DNA from 3 places in the Streptomyces sp. NPDC096311 genome. Region 2 is predicted to be linked to each of the others. Evidence: riboswitches for the same ligand, from Rfam matches in the RefSeq annotation. Region 2 holds a riboswitch; each other region holds the start of a gene.
What was found. Region 2 has a riboswitch for S-adenosylmethionine ahead of thrC (threonine synthase). Riboswitches for the same ligand answer to the same signal wherever they lie in the genome.
Positions count from the first base shown of each region.

Region 1 (5,376 bases), on a different contig from region 2:
ACCCGATCCGGCCGCGCTGAGCCAGGATCGCCCGCTCGGGCAGCTCCTTGAGCTGCTCGCCGTGCCGGCGTACGCCGATGAGCTCGCCGTTCAGGCTGACATGGCCGATCTCGGGCTTCTCCAGGTGGTTGATCACCCTGAGGAGGGTGGACTTGCCGGAGCCGGACGGACCGAGGATCACGGTGACCTCTCCGGGCCTCACGGTCAACTCCACTCCGTTCAGCACGTGTTGGGCGCCGTACCACTTGTGCACATCGCGCACCTCGACGGCGGCCGGTCGGATCTCGAGCGTCTCGCCGGTCATATCGCCGCCTCCTTGCGGACCCGGGCCCGCAGATCACGCAGACCGGTGCGGACCTTCTGCAGCGGGGTCGGCGGGAGGGAGCGCAGCGCGCCCCGCGCGTAGTACCGCTCGACGTAGAACTGGACGACGGACACGACGCTCGTGAGGATCAGGTACCAGGCGGTGGCGACCAGCAGCAGCGGCACGATGTCGCCGGGGTAGGTGGAGCCCATGCTCTGCACCGAGCCGAAGAGGTCGAGCAGCGAGACGTAGAAGACCAGCGACGTGCCCTTGATCAGGCCGATCAGCTGGTTGACGTAGTTCGGGGTGATGGAGCGCAGCGCCTGTGGGAACACGATCCTCGTGAACTGGTAGCCCTTGGGCAGACCGAGTGCGGAGGCCGCCTCGTGCTGACCCTGGTCGACGGAGAGGACGCCGCCGCGGACCACTTCCGCCGCGTACGCCGCCTCGTTGAGGCTCAGTCCGACGACCGCGACGACCATGTCGGTGGCGAGCCGGGACTCGTCGAAGGTGAGGAAGGCGGGGCCGAAGGGGACGCCGAGGCTCAGCGTCTTGTAGAGCGCGCTGAAGTTGTAGAGGAAGAGCAGGACGACGATGAGCGGCACCGAGCGGAACAGCCAGATGTAGACCCAGCTCACCGCGCGCAGCACGGGGCTCCTGGAGAGTCGGGCCAGGGCGAGCAGAATGCCGCCGAGCAGGCCCAACACGGCGCTGAAGAGCGTCACTTCGAGGGTGATGAGCAGGCCGTCGAGGATCGTGGGACGCAGGAACCAGTACGCGAACCGGTCCCACTGGAAGAAGGGGTTGGTCGCCAGCCCGTGGACGATCTGGGCGACCACGACGAGCGCGATGGCCGAGGCGATCCAGCGGCCGGGGTGGCGCAGGGGCAGCACGCGTTGTGCCGCGGCCGGGCGGGGCTCCGTCGTGCTCAACGGCACGGCGGAGCCCAGGGATTCACTCATGGAGGGCTCCAACGAATGCGGACACACCGCCGCCGGCCCGTACGACGGCGGTGCGCGCGGGGACAGACGGATGTCAGGGGGTACGGAGGGAGGAGATGCTCATCGACAGCGCGCCGTCAGGGCGGCGGGCGAGGGAGGCCGAGCCGTGCGGACGTTCAACGCCGCGGAAGGCGGAAGCGGTCAGCCCTGACAGAGACAGCGGGCACCGCGGGAGCTACAACACAGTGCGGCGGCTGGGCAGCCGTGGCGCCGCGAAGCGGTCGTCCCGTCAGCTGCGCACATCGCGTTCACCGTCACCATTCCGCCCCGCTGGGCCTCGAACGCACCGGAATCGATCCGGTCCGATGCGGCGTAAGTTAGGCACGGCCCCAAACGAATGTCAACGCGCTCCGGCCGGAACGACCACGTGGTGAGACCGCGCATATGCCTTCTTGACGGCTCAGCGGACCGCACCGAGACTGACGGGGACGGTCACGATTGTCAGCGCCCGTCGTGCGGGTTCCTCCCGTTCGACGCGGTGATCGGCCCCGGCCCGCTGACAGGCAACCCTTCCACCGCGACGGGGTGCCCCGGGTGACGACCGGGTCCCGCCGGTGCGGTGGGGCAAGCGTGGTCTCGCCTCTCGCGAGCCCCGGACACGGGAGCGATGGGAATGGCCAGGAGGAGCACGAACGGTCTGACCAGGCGCCTGCACATCGATCTGCAGCGGGTCTCCAGCGCGTACTGAGCGCTCGGCTGGAAGTGCCGGGATGTGCCGTCGATCGTCTACGGCGCCCTCGTGGCCGGTCGCGCAGTTCCCCGCACCCCTTCAGGGTGCTGCCGAACCGCAGCGGACTTCACCCGACCCGCTTCGTCCGGTCAGGTACGTCCCGCGATCCGGACCGGCCCGTACGTCAGCGCAGTCACTCCGTTCCGCCACCGCCGCCCAACGGGTCGCGGGGGCTTCGACGTTGCCTGGAGAGTCATGCCCAAGACAGTCTCGCTCGCCGCCCCTCGCCCCCACCGCATCCGCAGCCGCATCGGCGTCGGCCTGGCCGGCGGCTTCTACCCGGCGCCGCACCGCTATCAGCTGTACCTCGCCGAGGGCTGTCCGCGCTCGCTGCGCATCTCGATCACCCTGGAGCTGCTCGGTCTCCACGACTCGGTCGCCGCCACGCTGCTGACGCGTCCCGCCGAGACACCCGAGGCGTTCGCCGCACTGCGCGGCGCGTACGAGGCCACCTGGCACCACTACGACGGTCCGCTCACCGCGCCCGCGCTGTGCGACCGTTGGAGCGGACGGATCGTGAGCAACCACACGCCGGACATCCTGCGTGACCTCGCCGGACTGCCGGTCTGTCAGGGCGACGCCCGCCTCCCCCGGCTGAACCCACCGGCCCTCATCGCGGACATCGACGCCTTGCGCGAACTCCTCGACCGGGACGTCACCCCCGCCGCGCCGCCGCTTGCGCGCACGACGGCACTCCAGTCGCTGGACCGGCAACTCGCCTCGCACATCCACGCGTTGGGCGACGAGCTGACGGCCGCGGACGTCGATCTCTGGGTGGCCCTGACCCAACTCGGCCCGACGGAGTCCCTCTCCCCCTATGGACGGCTCCGGGACTACGTACGTCGGCTCGACGCCCACCCGGCCTTCCACGGCAAGGTGCGCTGAGCGCGTACGCCAAGGTCGCCGGGGCCGGCTGGGCCTCAGGGCCCGGGCCCCGGCGCCGCGTCGGCTCAGCCCTTGGCGCGGGTGAAGACGAGCGTGCCGGTGACGGTCGTCAGGCCGCGGATCATGCCCATCTGGTTCCAGCCCATGTCGAACTGGTCGCGGTCCACGATGAACTCCGCGGTGAGCGTGACGGTGTCGGCGCTCGCCCCGGTCACCCGGCCGGTGACGGGCTGCGGCCGGCTGATGCCGCGCACGGTCAGCTGCCCGTTGATCTCCACGGTGTCGTCCTGACCGAGGACGGCCTCGCGGACGGCGAAGGTGATCGTGGGGTGGCGGTCGGCGTCGAAGAGGTCGGCGGAGCGGAGGTGCTCGTCCCGCTTGGCGTTCTTCGTGTCCAGGGACGCGACATCCAGGGTGATGGTGCCGCGGGCGGTCCCGTCGGGCTGGACCTCGCCCTCTCCGACGACTCCGGTGAAGGTGCCCTTCACGGTGACCATGCCCCACATCGTCTTGTGCTTGATGGCGACGGTGGTACGGGCGGGGTCGAGCTGCCACAGGCCGGTTTCGACGGCGACGGTCATGAGAGTTCTCCAGACGGTTACGGGCAGTGCACAGGGGTGCGCGACGCACGGGGCGCGCGGCACACGGGGACTGTGGGGACAACGCGGTCATCCAAATTTGGATGACTCCACGCTAGCCGGTTCTTCAAATTTGGACAACCGGTAGACTGTGACACTATGGCCGACCCTTCCAACCCCGCTGACCTGCCCGAACGCGAGCCGTCGGGCGACGGTGAGCTGTTGCCCGCCCCGCTGCGGGCCTGGATGCGTCTCCTGGCGGCGGCTGGGGCGATCGAGCAGCAACTGCGCACCCGCGTCAAAGACGCCCTCGACGTCTCGCACGACGAGTTCCTGGTGCTGTGCCTGTTGGCCGACCAGCCCGGATCCGGCCTGCGGATGACCCAGATCGCGGAACTGCTGGGCCGCCCCAAGACGCGGCTGACCTATCAGGTGGCGTGTCTGCAGCACGCGGGACTGATCACACGGCGCTCGGCGTGCGGCGACCGGCGCGGTATCGAGGTGGCCCTCACGGACAAGGCGCGTCGGCTGCTGCGCGAGTCCACGGGCCCGCTGGCCGACGCCGTCTCACAGGCCATCGCACAGACGGCCTGCGTGCAGCGCTACGAGGCCCTGCATGACTTGCTGCCACCCTCGCCGTGTCCCGGTGCGGACTCCGGGCGGGTCGAGGGTGGCGATGCGGCCCCCGAGGGGCCGGGGAAGTAGCCCCTCAGGGGATGGACCGGCGGATCAGAACCCGGGGAAGACGCGTCGCAGGTCGTCCAGGGTGAGGGTGTCGCCCTTGAGGGTCACCTCGGCCGGGGTGTGGGTGGCGGCGTGGCGGCCGGTGACGAGCCGCAGCCACCACTCGGCCGGTGCGCTCAGGACGGCGTCGGGCTCGGCCGGCTCGTCGGTGAGCGCGATCGCGTCGAACAGGTCGAGCCCGAACGCGCGCCGGGGAGCGGTGGTGTGAACCGCGAGCCGAACCTGCCGCCCGTCGAGCGCCTCGACCTTGCCGAGGAAGCCCATGAGCAGTCCGGCCTGGTCGAGGAGGGGCTCGACCGCGGCGGGCGCCAGGACCGCCGTACGGTCGAAGGCCACCTCGACGTCCCAGGTGTGGTGGGTGAACTCGCCGAGCCGCAGACCCGCCACCGTCGCGACGTCCACGGGCGCGGGCAGGAAGCCGAGGTCGACCCGGAGTTCGGCACGGGCCCGCGGGTCGAGAGCCTCGTACCCGCGCACCAGCGCCTCGTTGGCGGTCACGAAGCTCTCGGCGCGCTCGACCGGGGACATCGCGTCCCAGCGCGCCCACACCGACTTGTTGAAGTCGCCGTCCTTGGGCCCGGTGCCGTTCAGCGCGCCCTCCAGGGAGGCGAGGCCGATCTCCGCACCGCTGCCCAGGTGGCTGAGGACCTGGGACACGTCCCACTCCGAGGCCCCGGACGGCCGGGTGAGGTCGGCCGTGGCGAGCCCGTGCACCACGGCGGTCAGGTAGTCGTGTCCGCCGCGCAGGGCGTCGATGGTCCGGTCGGCACGGTCGTTCATGTCTCAACTCCGTCGAAGTGGCAGCGGTTTGTGTCGGTACGGAGGGTTCAAGGGTTCACACCGCGGTCTGGAAGGACCGCTTGGAGAAGCCCATCATGAAACCCTCGACGGTGGTGCGCACCGCCCGGTCGGCACTCGGGGCGGCGCCCAGCGTGACGAACAGCGGAATGTAGTGGTCAACCGTCGGATGGGCGTACGGCATTCCGGGTGCCCTGGTCCGGAAGGCCGCGAGTTCGTCTACGTCACCGCGGGCGAGCGCGTCGGCGACCCAGGTGTCGAAGTCCGAGGACCAGCCCGGCACTTCGCCCGTCGTCAGCATCTCGCGGGTGAGGAAGGGCAGCCCGTGCGTCATGA
Region 1 covers NZ_JBIWFN010000005.1:348,451-353,826, reverse strand. The annotation lists gene ACIRA5_RS15835 (amino acid ABC transporter ATP-binding protein) at 1-304, opposite strand, end outside; gene ACIRA5_RS15830 (amino acid ABC transporter permease) at 301-1,266, opposite strand; SAM riboswitch class IV at 1,736-1,882, shown strand; gene ACIRA5_RS15825 (putative leader peptide) at 1,913-1,993, shown strand; gene ACIRA5_RS15820 (cell envelope biogenesis protein OmpA) at 2,231-2,920, shown strand; gene ACIRA5_RS15815 (YceI family protein) at 2,986-3,501, opposite strand; gene ACIRA5_RS15810 (MarR family winged helix-turn-helix transcriptional regulator) at 3,658-4,203, shown strand; gene ACIRA5_RS15805 (maleylpyruvate isomerase family mycothiol-dependent enzyme) at 4,228-5,022, opposite strand; gene ACIRA5_RS15800 (dioxygenase) at 5,078-5,376, opposite strand, start outside.
Region 1: another riboswitch for S-adenosylmethionine. It lies ahead of ACIRA5_RS15825 (putative leader peptide); the one in region 2 lies ahead of thrC (threonine synthase).

Region 2 (5,376 bases):
GTCGTACATCGCCTTGACGAGGTCCACACCGGGCTCGGTGAGCAGCGGCCCCACGATCCCGGAGACGAAGTCCGAGGAGAACTCCTTCAGGTCCGCGTCGATGAAACAGATGATGTCCCCGCTCGTCACGAGGAGGGAACGCCACAGCACCTCGCCCTTGCCGGGCACGGCCGGGATGCGCGGCAGGATCTCGTCCCGGTGCACCACGCGCGCGCCCGCCGCGGCGGCCACCTGCGAGGTGCGGTCGGTCGAGCCCGAGTCGACGACGACGATCTCGTCGACGAGGGGCACCTGCTGCATCAGGTCGTGGCGGATGACGGCGACGATCTCGCCGACCGTCTCCTCCTCGTTCAGCGCGGGCAGGACGACGCTCACCGAGGAGCCCGTGGCCCGTTTGGCGGACATGAGTCTGTGGAGCGGGCGATCGGTCACGGACCAGGAGCGATTGCTCAGCCAGCGCTCAGTTTCCTTCAGCACAGTCTGCGGCTCCTCACTGTCTGATCACCCGGTGTCTCACGGTGTGATCCATCTCGCGGTTCGGACGACTATCTCAACTGTCCAGGCCTTCGGTTACAGTCTTGAACAACGCGGATGACCATCGCATGTCGTAGATCATCTGCGGACCATCGCTCCACACGCGCCACCGCACGACACAACCGAATACCGCTCATCCAGAGGGGCAGAGGGATACGGCCCGATGAAGCCCCGGCAACCCTCCAGCTGGTCCGGTCACATTGATGTGGCGAGGCTCCCGGCTTGGGAAGGTGCCAAATCCGTCTCACGGCGAAGTGCGTCGTGAGGAAGATGAGGAGAAAGGGCCTCGCCTCCATGGCTGCGCAGACTGTTGCAAGCACCACGAACCCTGTCGCGGGCGACACCACCACCGTAGTCGGTGTGGATCTCGGACCCGCCGCCGCGCTTTCCTGCCGCGAGTGCGGGCACCGCGTGCCGCTCGGCCCGGTGTTCGCCTGCGAGGAGTGTTTCGGCCCGCTGGAGATCGCGTACGACTTCTCGGCCTACGAAACCGAAGAACTCCGGGCGCGCATCGAAGCGGGCCCCGCGAACATCTGGCGCTATGCGCCGCTGCTGCCCGTCCCGGCCGACGTCGCCGACAAGCCGAACATCAACCCCGGCTGGACCAAGCTCGTCAAGGCCGACAACCTCGCCCGCGAGCTGGGCGTCGAGGCCGGCAAGCTCTTCGTCAAGGACGACTCCGGCAACCCGACGCACTCCTTCAAGGACCGCGTCGTCGCCCAGGCCATCGAGGCCGCCCGCGCGTTCGGCTTCACCACTCTCTCCTGCTCCTCCACGGGCAACCTCGCCGGCGCCGTCGGTGCCGCCGCCGCCCGCGCCGGCTTCCGCTCCTGCGTGTTCATCCCGCACGACCTGGAGCAGGGCAAGGTCGTCATGGCCGCGATCTACGGCGGCGAGCTCGTCGGTATCGAGGGCAACTACGACGACGTGAACCGCTTCTGCTCCGAGCTGATCGGCGACCCGGCCGGCGAGGGCTGGGGCTTCGTCAACGTCAACCTGCGGCCGTACTACGCGGAGGGCTCCAAGACCCTGGCGTACGAGATCTGCGAGCAGCTGGGGTGGAAGCTCCCCGACCAGCTGGTGATCCCCATCGCCTCCGGCTCCCAGCTCACGAAGATCGACAAGGGTCTTCAGGAGCTGATCAAGCTCGGACTGGTCGAGGACAAGCCGTACAAGATCTTCGGTGCCCAGGCCGAGGGGTGCTCGCCGGTGTCCGTCGCCTACAAGGCGGGCCACGACGTCGTACGGCCCCAGAAGCCGAACACCATCGCCAAGTCGCTCGCCATCGGCAACCCGGCCGACGGGCCGTACGTGCTGGACATCGCGCGGCGCACGGGCGGGGCCGTGGAGGACGTGAACGACGAGCAGGTCGTCGACGCGATCAAGCTGCTCGCGCGGACGGAGGGGATCTTCGCCGAGACCGCCGGTGGCGTGACCGTCGGTGTCACGCGCAAGCTGATCGAGAACGGGCTGCTCGACCCGACGCTCACCACCGTCGTGCTCAACACCGGTGACGGCCTCAAGACGCTGGACGCGGTGGCCGGGACGGGGCTGACCGCGACCATTCGTCCCAACCTGGACTCTTTCCGAGAGGCCGGGCTCGCTTAGGGCTTGGCTCGGAGGGTTGTTTGTTTGCCGCGGGCCGGTGGGGGCCGGTCGCGCGGTTCCCCGCGCCCCTCTGGGGCGCTACCCGACCGGAGGTCACAAGGAATGAGCGTCAACGTCCGCATCCCCACCATCCTGCGCACCTACACCGGTGGTCAGGCCGAGGTGACGGCCGAGGGTGGGACCCTCGGTGAGGTCATCGCGGATCTGGAGAAGAACCACACGGGTATCGCCGCGCGCGTCCTGGACGACCAGGGCAAGCTGCGCCGGTTCGTCAACGTCTATGTGAACGACGACGACGTCCGCTTCGAGCAGGGTCTGGAGACGGCGACACCGGACGGCGCGGGCGTCTCGATCATTCCCGCCGTCGCCGGCGGCTGACCGCCTCGCGAGTCGTTACCCAGGGTGAGATAGTTACCTTGGGTAATGTCAATTACCGAGAGTTCATCGAATTGCCCCCTCCGTGAGAGAAGCGGAGGGGGCAATTCTGTATGGTTGAGCGCGGTACAGTTGGGGAACCCGCTCCACTTTGCATGCCGGGCGCATATGAGTTCGTGCCCGAAGTCCGGCAAGAAGTAGCCAAAGTGTCCCGCGCTTTTGAGCCTTATACGGCTTTTATGGGGCCCGACTTGCCCTGAATCTTCGCAAATTCTTCCCATATTCCCGATCGGTCGTGCCCGGAATTCTCGTCCGATTGACCTGTTGCAGACGGCAGTTGGACAGATACATTCAGCCGCGGTCGACGCGTTCCGGCGCACACCCCCAACCGTTGGGGGGTGAGGTCTGACCCGGGCCCGCGAAGTGCGGTCCTGTGCAAGGGCCAGTAATAGGGGAGTTAGGCATGGCTCAGGGCACCGTCAAGTGGTTCAACGCGGAGAAGGGGTACGGCTTCATCGCGGTCGACGGTGGTGCGGATGTATTCGTCCACTACAGCGCGATTCAGATGGACGGCTACCGCACCCTGGAAGAGGGTCAGCGGGTCGATTTCGAGATCTCGCAGGGCCAGAAAGGGCCGCAGGCGGACATGGTCCGACTCGCGACCAGCTGAAGCACGCGCCGACTGACTGTTCGACGTGACGAAGGGCTCGTATCCCCTGGGGGTACGAGCCCTTCGGCCTGTCCGCACGCGGCCGTGGGCCCGCTCGACACTGTCGTGGGCCCGCTCGCGCACCGGCGCGACGCGCGGGTTGCGCGCCCCTTCTCACCTGCGGATCAAGGGAAGGCGCTTGCACTCGGCAGGGGCGAGTGCTAATCATTGGCGTTAGCACTCTGAAGGTGAGAGTGATAACGAAGGACCGGGTCGGTGAGGCCCGCAGGCCAGGTGGTGCAAGGAACCACGGGGCAGGCAGGCCGTCCGTCGCGGGCGCCAGCGCGGTCCGGAGCAATCCACCCCAGTCCGGGAGGACCACTTCACATGGCCAAGATCATCGCGTTCGACGAGGAGGCACGGCGCGGTCTCGAGCGCGGGATGAACCAGCTCGCCGACGCCGTCAAGGTCACCCTTGGCCCCAAGGGCCGCAACGTCGTCCTCGAGAAGAAGTGGGGCGCCCCCACGATCACCAACGATGGTGTTTCCATCGCCAAGGAGATCGAGCTCGAGGACCCGTACGAGAAGATCGGCGCCGAGCTGGTCAAGGAAGTCGCCAAGAAGACGGACGACGTCGCCGGTGACGGTACGACCACGGCGACCGTTCTCGCCCAGGCGCTCGTCCGCGAGGGCCTGCGCAACGTAGCCGCCGGCGCCAACCCGATGGCTCTCAAGCGCGGTATCGAGAAGGCCGTCGAGGCCGTCTCCGGTGCCCTCCTTGAGCAGGCCAAGGATGTCGAGACCAAGGAGCAGATCGCTTCCACGGCCTCCATCTCCGCCGCCGACACCCAGATCGGCGAGCTCATCGCCGAGGCGATGGACAAGGTCGGCAAGGAAGGCGTCATCACCGTCGAGGAGTCCCAGACCTTCGGTCTGGAGCTGGAGCTCACCGAGGGTATGCGCTTCGACAAGGGCTACATCTCGGCGTACTTCGCCACCGACATGGAGCGTATGGAGGCCGTCCTCGACGACCCGTACATCCTGATCGCGAACTCCAAGATCGCGAACGTCAAGGACCTGCTCCCGCTCCTCGAGAAGGTCATGCAGGGCGGCAAGCCGCTGCTGATCATCGCCGAGGACGTCGAGGGCGAGGCCCTGTCGACCCTGGTCGTCAACAAGATCCGTGGCACCTTCAAGTCCGTCGCCGTCAAGGCTCCGGGCTTCGGTGACCGCCGCAAGGCCATGCTCGGCGACATCGCCATCCTCACGGGCGGCGAGGTCATCTCCGAGGAGGTCGGCCTCAAGCTGGAGAACGCGGGTCTGGACCTGCTGGGCCGTGCCCGCAAGGTCGTCATCACCAAGGACGAGACCACGATCGTGGACGGCTCCGGCTCCGCCGACCAGGTCCAGGGCCGGGTCAACCAGATCCGTGCCGAGATCGAGAACTCCGACTCGGACTACGACCGCGAGAAGCTCCAGGAGCGCCTGGCGAAGCTGGCCGGCGGCGTGGCCGTCATCAAGGCCGGTGCCGCCACCGAGGTCGAGCTCAAGGAGCGCAAGCACCGCATCGAGGACGCCGTTCGCAACGCGAAGGCGGCCGTCGAGGAGGGCATCGTCGCCGGTGGTGGCGTGGCCCTCATCCAGGCCTCCTCGGTCTTCGAGAAGCTCGAGCTCTCGGGTGACGAGGCGACCGGCGCCAACGCCGTGCGGCTCGCCCTGGAGGCCCCGCTCAAGCAGATCGCGGTCAACGGTGGTCTCGAGGGTGGCGTCATCGTCGAGAAGGTGCGCAACCTGCCCGTCGGCCACGGCCTGAACGCCGCGACCGGTGAGTACGTCGACATGATCGCCGAAGGCATCATCGACCCGGCGAAGGTGACGCGCTCTGCCCTGCAGAACGCCGCCTCCATCGCCGCGCTGTTCCTGACCACCGAGGCCGTCATCGCCGACAAGCCGGAGAAGGCCGCCGCGGCCGCTCCGGGCGGCATGCCGGGCGGTGACATGGACTTCTGATCCTTCCGAGGATCGGTTTTCCTGCCGAGGGCGGTACTCCCTGGAAACAGGGGGTACCGCCCTCGGGCGTGTGCGGGGTCACAGGACGAGGTGCCGGGCGGCCGGAATGACATGACCGACCGGGGAGTTGTCGTGGAGGCATGGTCAATGCATGCGCACATACCGACTGGTACCCGAGGAGCCCCCACACGTGTCCACGA
Region 2 covers NZ_JBIWFN010000003.1:532,296-537,671, reverse strand. The annotation lists gene ACIRA5_RS10700 (glucosyl-3-phosphoglycerate synthase) at 1-477, opposite strand, end outside; SAM riboswitch class I at 665-811, shown strand; gene thrC (threonine synthase) at 829-2,142, shown strand; gene ACIRA5_RS10690 (MoaD/ThiS family protein) at 2,245-2,520, shown strand; gene ACIRA5_RS10685 (cold-shock protein) at 2,981-3,187, shown strand; gene groL (chaperonin GroEL) at 3,554-5,176, shown strand; gene ACIRA5_RS10675 (NADH:flavin oxidoreductase) at 5,367-5,376, shown strand, end outside.

Region 3 (5,376 bases), on a different contig from region 2:
GTGCTGAACGGCCTGCTCGAGGGCCGCGACCAGAGCGCGGACGACACGGCCTGGGCGATGGACCGGATCATGAGCGGCGAGGCGACGGACGCGCAGATCGCCGGGTTCGCGGTGGCGCTGCGGGCCAAGGGCGAGACGGTCGAGGAGATCTCCGGTCTCGTCCGGACGATGTACGAGCACGCCAACGTGATCGAGGTGCCCGGGGACACCGTCGACATCGTCGGTACGGGCGGTGACGGCGCGAAGACGGTGAACATCTCCACGATGTCGTCGATCGTCGTGGCCGGGACCGGCGCCAAGGTCGTCAAGCACGGCAACCGGGCCGCTTCCTCCGCGTCCGGTGCCTCGGACGTCCTGGAGAAGCTCGGCGTCAATCTGGACCTGACGACGAAGCGGGTGGCCGAGGTCGCGGAGGAGGCCGGGATCACCTTCTGCTTCGCGGTGAAGTTCCACCCGGCGCTGCGTCATGTCGCGGCGGCGCGGGGGCAGTTGGGGATCCGGACCACGTTCAACGTGCTGGGTCCGCTGACGAACCCGGCGCGGGTGAAGGCACAGGCCGTCGGAGTCGCGGACCTGCGCATGGCGCCGATCGTGGCGGGCGTGTTCGCCGAGCGCGGCAACTCCTCGCTCGTCTTCCGCGGCGACGACGGCCTGGACGAGCTGACCACCACCGCGACGTCCCGGGTCTGGATCGTCCGCGACGGCAAGGTCACCGAGGAGCGCTTCGACCCGCGTGACGTCGGCCTCGAACTCGTCCCCGTGGAGGCCCTGCGCGGCGCCGACGCGTCCTACAACGCGGACGTCGCCCGTCGCCTGCTGGGCGGCGAGACGGGGCCCGTACGGGACGCCGTGCTGCTGAACTCCGCGGCGGCCCTCGTAGCCCTGTCCCCGACCGACGCGCCGCTCGCGGACCAGCTCCGTGCCGGGATGGCGAAGGCGGCGCGGGCGATCGACTCGGGGGCGGCGAAGCGGACGCTGGAACGCTGGGTGGCGGCGAGCCAGTCGTAGTCCGCGGGCCGGTGGGGGTTGCCCGCGCAGTTCCCCGCGCCCCTGCAGGGGCGCGGGGAACTGCGCGATCTTTGGGGCCCCGCTCGGCGTCCCGGTATACGGACGCCGGGTTGCGGGGGGAAGATCTTGTGGCAGGATGCGGTATCAGGTCATGAGCGACAGCCATCAGGCCCCGGCCGGCTGTCCGGCAACCCTCCGTCCGTGGCGGGGTGCCCCGGGTGAAGACCAGGCCGTAGGCAGCGAGGTCTACGGCAAGCGCGGACCCCTCGAGAATCCCAGGGGTCCTGGTCGTTCGAGGGAGCCTTCTGTGAGCAAGCGAATGCGATAGGGCGTAGAGCCCCGCCTCCGCACACCCCTTTTGCCTTTCCTCTCTGCGCCGAGCCGTGCAGTCGCGCACCCGTACCCCCGTACCCCCGTGCGCCCGGCCCGCGCAGCGATTCCGCCTGCCTCTCACAGGAGCTCGCCATGTCTGTCTCCACCGCTGCCGCCGACCAGGCTGTTTGTTCCCCTCTGCCCGTTCTGGGGCGAGATGTCACCGTCCCGCTCGTGACCGGCGGTGAGGTCACCTACGCCGCGCTCGACTACGCCGCCAGCGCCCCCGCCCTCCAGCGGGTGTGGGACGACGTCGCCGCGTACGCCCCGTACTACGGCAGCGTGCACCGCGGTGCCGGGTACCTCTCCCAGCTGTCCACCGACCTCTTCGAGAACGCCCGCAGGACCGTCGCCGAGTTCCTCGACTGCCGGGGCGGCGACCAGGTCGTCTTCACCCGCTCCACCACCGACTCCCTCAACCTGCTCGCCGCCACGCTTCCGGCCGACTGCCAGGTGTTCGTCTTCGAGACGGAACACCACGCCTCGCTGCTGCCGTGGAAGAACGCCCGGGTCACCTACCTCAACGCGCCCCGCACCCCGCAGGAGGCCGTCACGGCCCTGGAGCGGGCCCTCGCCGCCCGTGACCCCCACGGCCCGGCCCTGGTCTGCGTCACCGGCGCCTCGAACGTCACCGGCGAGCTGTGGCCGGTGCGCGAGCTGGCCGCCGCCGCGCACGCGCACGGTGCCCGGATCGTCCTGGACGCCGCCCAGCTCGCCCCGCACCACCCGGTGTCCGTGCGGGACCTCGACGTCGACTGGGTCGCCTTCTCCGGGCACAAGCTGTACGCGCCGTTCGGCTCCGGCGTGCTCGCGGGCCGCGCCGACTGGCTGCGCGAGGCCGAGCCGTACCTCGCGGGCGGCGGCGCCAGCCGCAAGGTCACGCGGCGGGTGGACGGCGGCGTGGACGTGGAGTGGCACGAGAGCGCGGCCCGGCACGAGGCCGGTTCGCCGAACGTGATCGGCGCCTACTCCATCGCCTCCGCCTGCAAGGCGCTGACCGAGGCCGGTTTCGACACGCTCGTCGCCCGCGAGGAGCAGCTGATCGGGGCCGTCCGCGCCGGTCTGGCCGAGGTGCCCGAGGTCCGCGTCCTGTCGCTCTTCGGCGACGACGCCCCGCGTGTCGGCGTCCTCTCGTTCGTCGTCGAGGGCTGGAACAGCTCGCACTTCGCGGCCGCGCTGTCCGCCGAGTACGGGATCGGGGTGCGGGACGGTCTGTTCTGCGCCCACCCGCTGGTGCGGACGCTGCTCGGCAGCGATCCGCAGACGCAGGGGGAGTGCGGGGCGCCCGAGGCGGCGCCCGGGGAGAAGTCCCTCAACGCGATCCGCGTCAGCTTCGGGGCCGGTACGCCCGACGAGCATGTGGAGCGGTTCGTGCGCGCGGTGCGGGAACTGGTGCGGGACGGGGCGAAGTGGAACTACCGTACGGAGGACGGCCGCTGCGTCCCGGCGGTCTGAGGCCGGCCGGGGGCACGTGGGGGCTCCGCCCCCACATCCCCGAATGGACCCCGCGGCTGTGCCTAGCTGTCGAGGCCGATGGCGAACGCCGCTTCCAGGTCGTGCTGGGAGTACGTGCGGAACGCGACGTGGGTGTCCGTCCCCTCGACGCCGGGGATCTTGCTGATCTTGCCGGGGATGACGTCCGCCAGGTCGTCGTGGGCCTTCACCCGGACCATGGCGATCAGGTCGTACGTACCGGTGACGGAGAAGACCTCGCTGACACTGTCCAGCGCGGCGATCGACTCGGCGATCTCGGGGATCCGGTCCACGCTGGTCTTGATGAGCACGATCGCGGTGATCACGGCTGGTTTTCTCCCTCGGGTGCTGCTGCTGGGGTTTTCACTCTAGTCGGCCGCCCGAACCGCACCCACGCGTAGACGAAGCCCAGCGAGAAGCCCACCAGGTGGGCCAGATAGGCGACCCCGGGGCCCGAGGAGCTGCGGCCCGCCGCCAGCCATTGCAGGGTCACCCAGAAGGGCAGCACGACCCAGGCGGGGAAGCGCAGCGGCAAGAAGAAGAGGAACGGGAAGAGACTGGTCACCCGGGCCCTGGGGAACAGGTACAGGAACGCTCCGAGGACCGCGGAGATCGCCCCCGAGGCGCCGACCAGCGTCTGCTCTGAGCCGGAGTTGGCGATCGCGTAACCCAGCAGAGCGAGGTAGCCGCAGACCACGTAGAAGACGACGAACTGGACGTGGCCCATGCGTTCCTCGGTCATCGCTCCGAAGACGTAGAAGAAGAGCATGTTGCCCAGGAGGTGGAGCCAGCTGCCGTGGATGAACAGGGCCGTGGCCGGGGTGAGCCAGGCGCTCGGGGTCCCGTCGAAGAGCTCGGCGGGGATCACGCCCCAGCGCCGGAAGTAGGCCCGCTGGGCGACCACCAGCGCGTCCCCGGTGCCGAACGACGGATTGAGTCCCGAGGCGGGACCGATCAGGAAGATCAGGCAGCACAGGAAGATCAGCCCGTACGTCACCGGCGCGGACTGACCGCGCATCGTCCTGCCGACCGCCGTACCCCAGGTACTGATCATGGGACAGAGCATGACGTAACCGGACCGATGCGCGCAGAGTGCCTCGCCGCCGTGGACGGCCGAGCGTCGAGTACCCGCCAGGCCGTAGGGTAACGAGCCACACGCGCCGGAGACCGGCGTTGGACGGACACTAGAAGGAAAGCGACTGCCACATGACGGTTCCCCTCCCGACCGCCGAGACTCGCTGGCGCTGCACACTCTGCGGCAACCTCACGCGATTCGACGTGACCCGCTCGTCCAAGGTCGTCGAGTATGTGCACCTCGACCTGGCCGGTGAGCCGAACGTCGAGGAGCGCAAGGTGGTCAGTGAGACCATCGAGTCGGTGCGCTGCCGGTGGTGCAACGCGGTGGACCAGGTGGAACTGGTGGACAGGCCGGGCGCCGGCTCCTGAGGGAGCGGGCCCCGCACAGACATTGGGGTGACGGATGGTGGAGACCACAGGCGGGGAGCCGGACGACGGCGCCGCTGAGGTGCTCGACCGTCCGCTGCCCGACGGGGTGCGCCGGCGGGTCGTACAGATCGTGTCGGACGGCTTCGGAGGGTTGACCGTCGCCGAACTGCCCGCCCAATTGCGGCAGTATGCGCGGTTCGCCCCCAACCGGCGCGCGAAGTTCGCCGGCAACGCCATGGCCGCCGCGCTGGAGACCGATCCGCTGTTCCGGCAGCGCATCGCCGAGAAGCTCAGAGAGGCGCAGTCGGAGCTCGCCGGCGCCCTCGACTCGGGCGCGCCGCCGCCGGCCGCGGATCCGCTGGACGTGGCGGCCGCGGCCTATGTGCTGCGCCCCACGGGCTGGGTGAAGCTGGTGACCGCCGCGGGCGAGGAGGCCCTGCGGGCGGACGCCGAGCGCGCCGACGAGGAGAGCCGGGCGGAGCTGGATCGACTGCGCGAGGAGCTCACGCAGGCACGTGGTCAGACCAAGGCCGAAACCGAGCGGTTGCGCACGGAGTTGGAGTCCGCGAAGAGGGAAGCGGAATCGCTTCACCGCAAGTTGCGCGGCGCTCTCAGCGACGTCAAGCGGGGCGAGGCCGCGCTGCGCAAGCTGCAGGGCGAGATGGACACCGCGCGGGCGGACGGGCAGGCCCAGGTGTCCGCCGCCGAGAGCGAGACCCGGCGGCTCAAGGCGCGGCTCTCGGAGGCCGAGGCGGCCCTGGAGGCCACCCGCAAGGCGGCGCGCGAGGGTCGCAGCGTCGAGGACATGCGCGTACGGCTGTTGCTCGACACCGTGCTGGAGGCGGCCCAGGGGCTGCGCCGGGAGCTCGCGCTGCCCCCCGTGTCCGTACGGCCGGCGGAGACCGTGGACGCCGTCGAACCGGGGCGCATGACGCCCAAGGACATCGCGACCCGTGCCCTGTCCGAAAACGATCCCGCGATCCTCGACCAGCTGCTCGCGCTGCCGCAGGCGCATCTGGTCGTCGACGGCTACAACGTCACCAAGACCGGCTATCCGCAGATGCCGCTGGAGAAGCA
Region 3 covers NZ_JBIWFN010000002.1:43,216-48,591, reverse strand. The annotation lists gene trpD (anthranilate phosphoribosyltransferase) at 1-1,008, shown strand, start outside; SAM riboswitch class IV at 1,156-1,272, shown strand; gene ACIRA5_RS04815 (aminotransferase class V-fold PLP-dependent enzyme) at 1,474-2,835, shown strand; gene ACIRA5_RS04810 (Lrp/AsnC family transcriptional regulator) at 2,898-3,179, opposite strand; gene ACIRA5_RS04805 (rhomboid family intramembrane serine protease) at 3,176-3,907, opposite strand; gene ACIRA5_RS04800 (hypothetical protein) at 4,060-4,299, shown strand; gene ACIRA5_RS04795 (NYN domain-containing protein) at 4,334-5,376, shown strand, end outside.
Region 3: another riboswitch for S-adenosylmethionine. It lies ahead of ACIRA5_RS04815 (aminotransferase class V-fold PLP-dependent enzyme); the one in region 2 lies ahead of thrC (threonine synthase).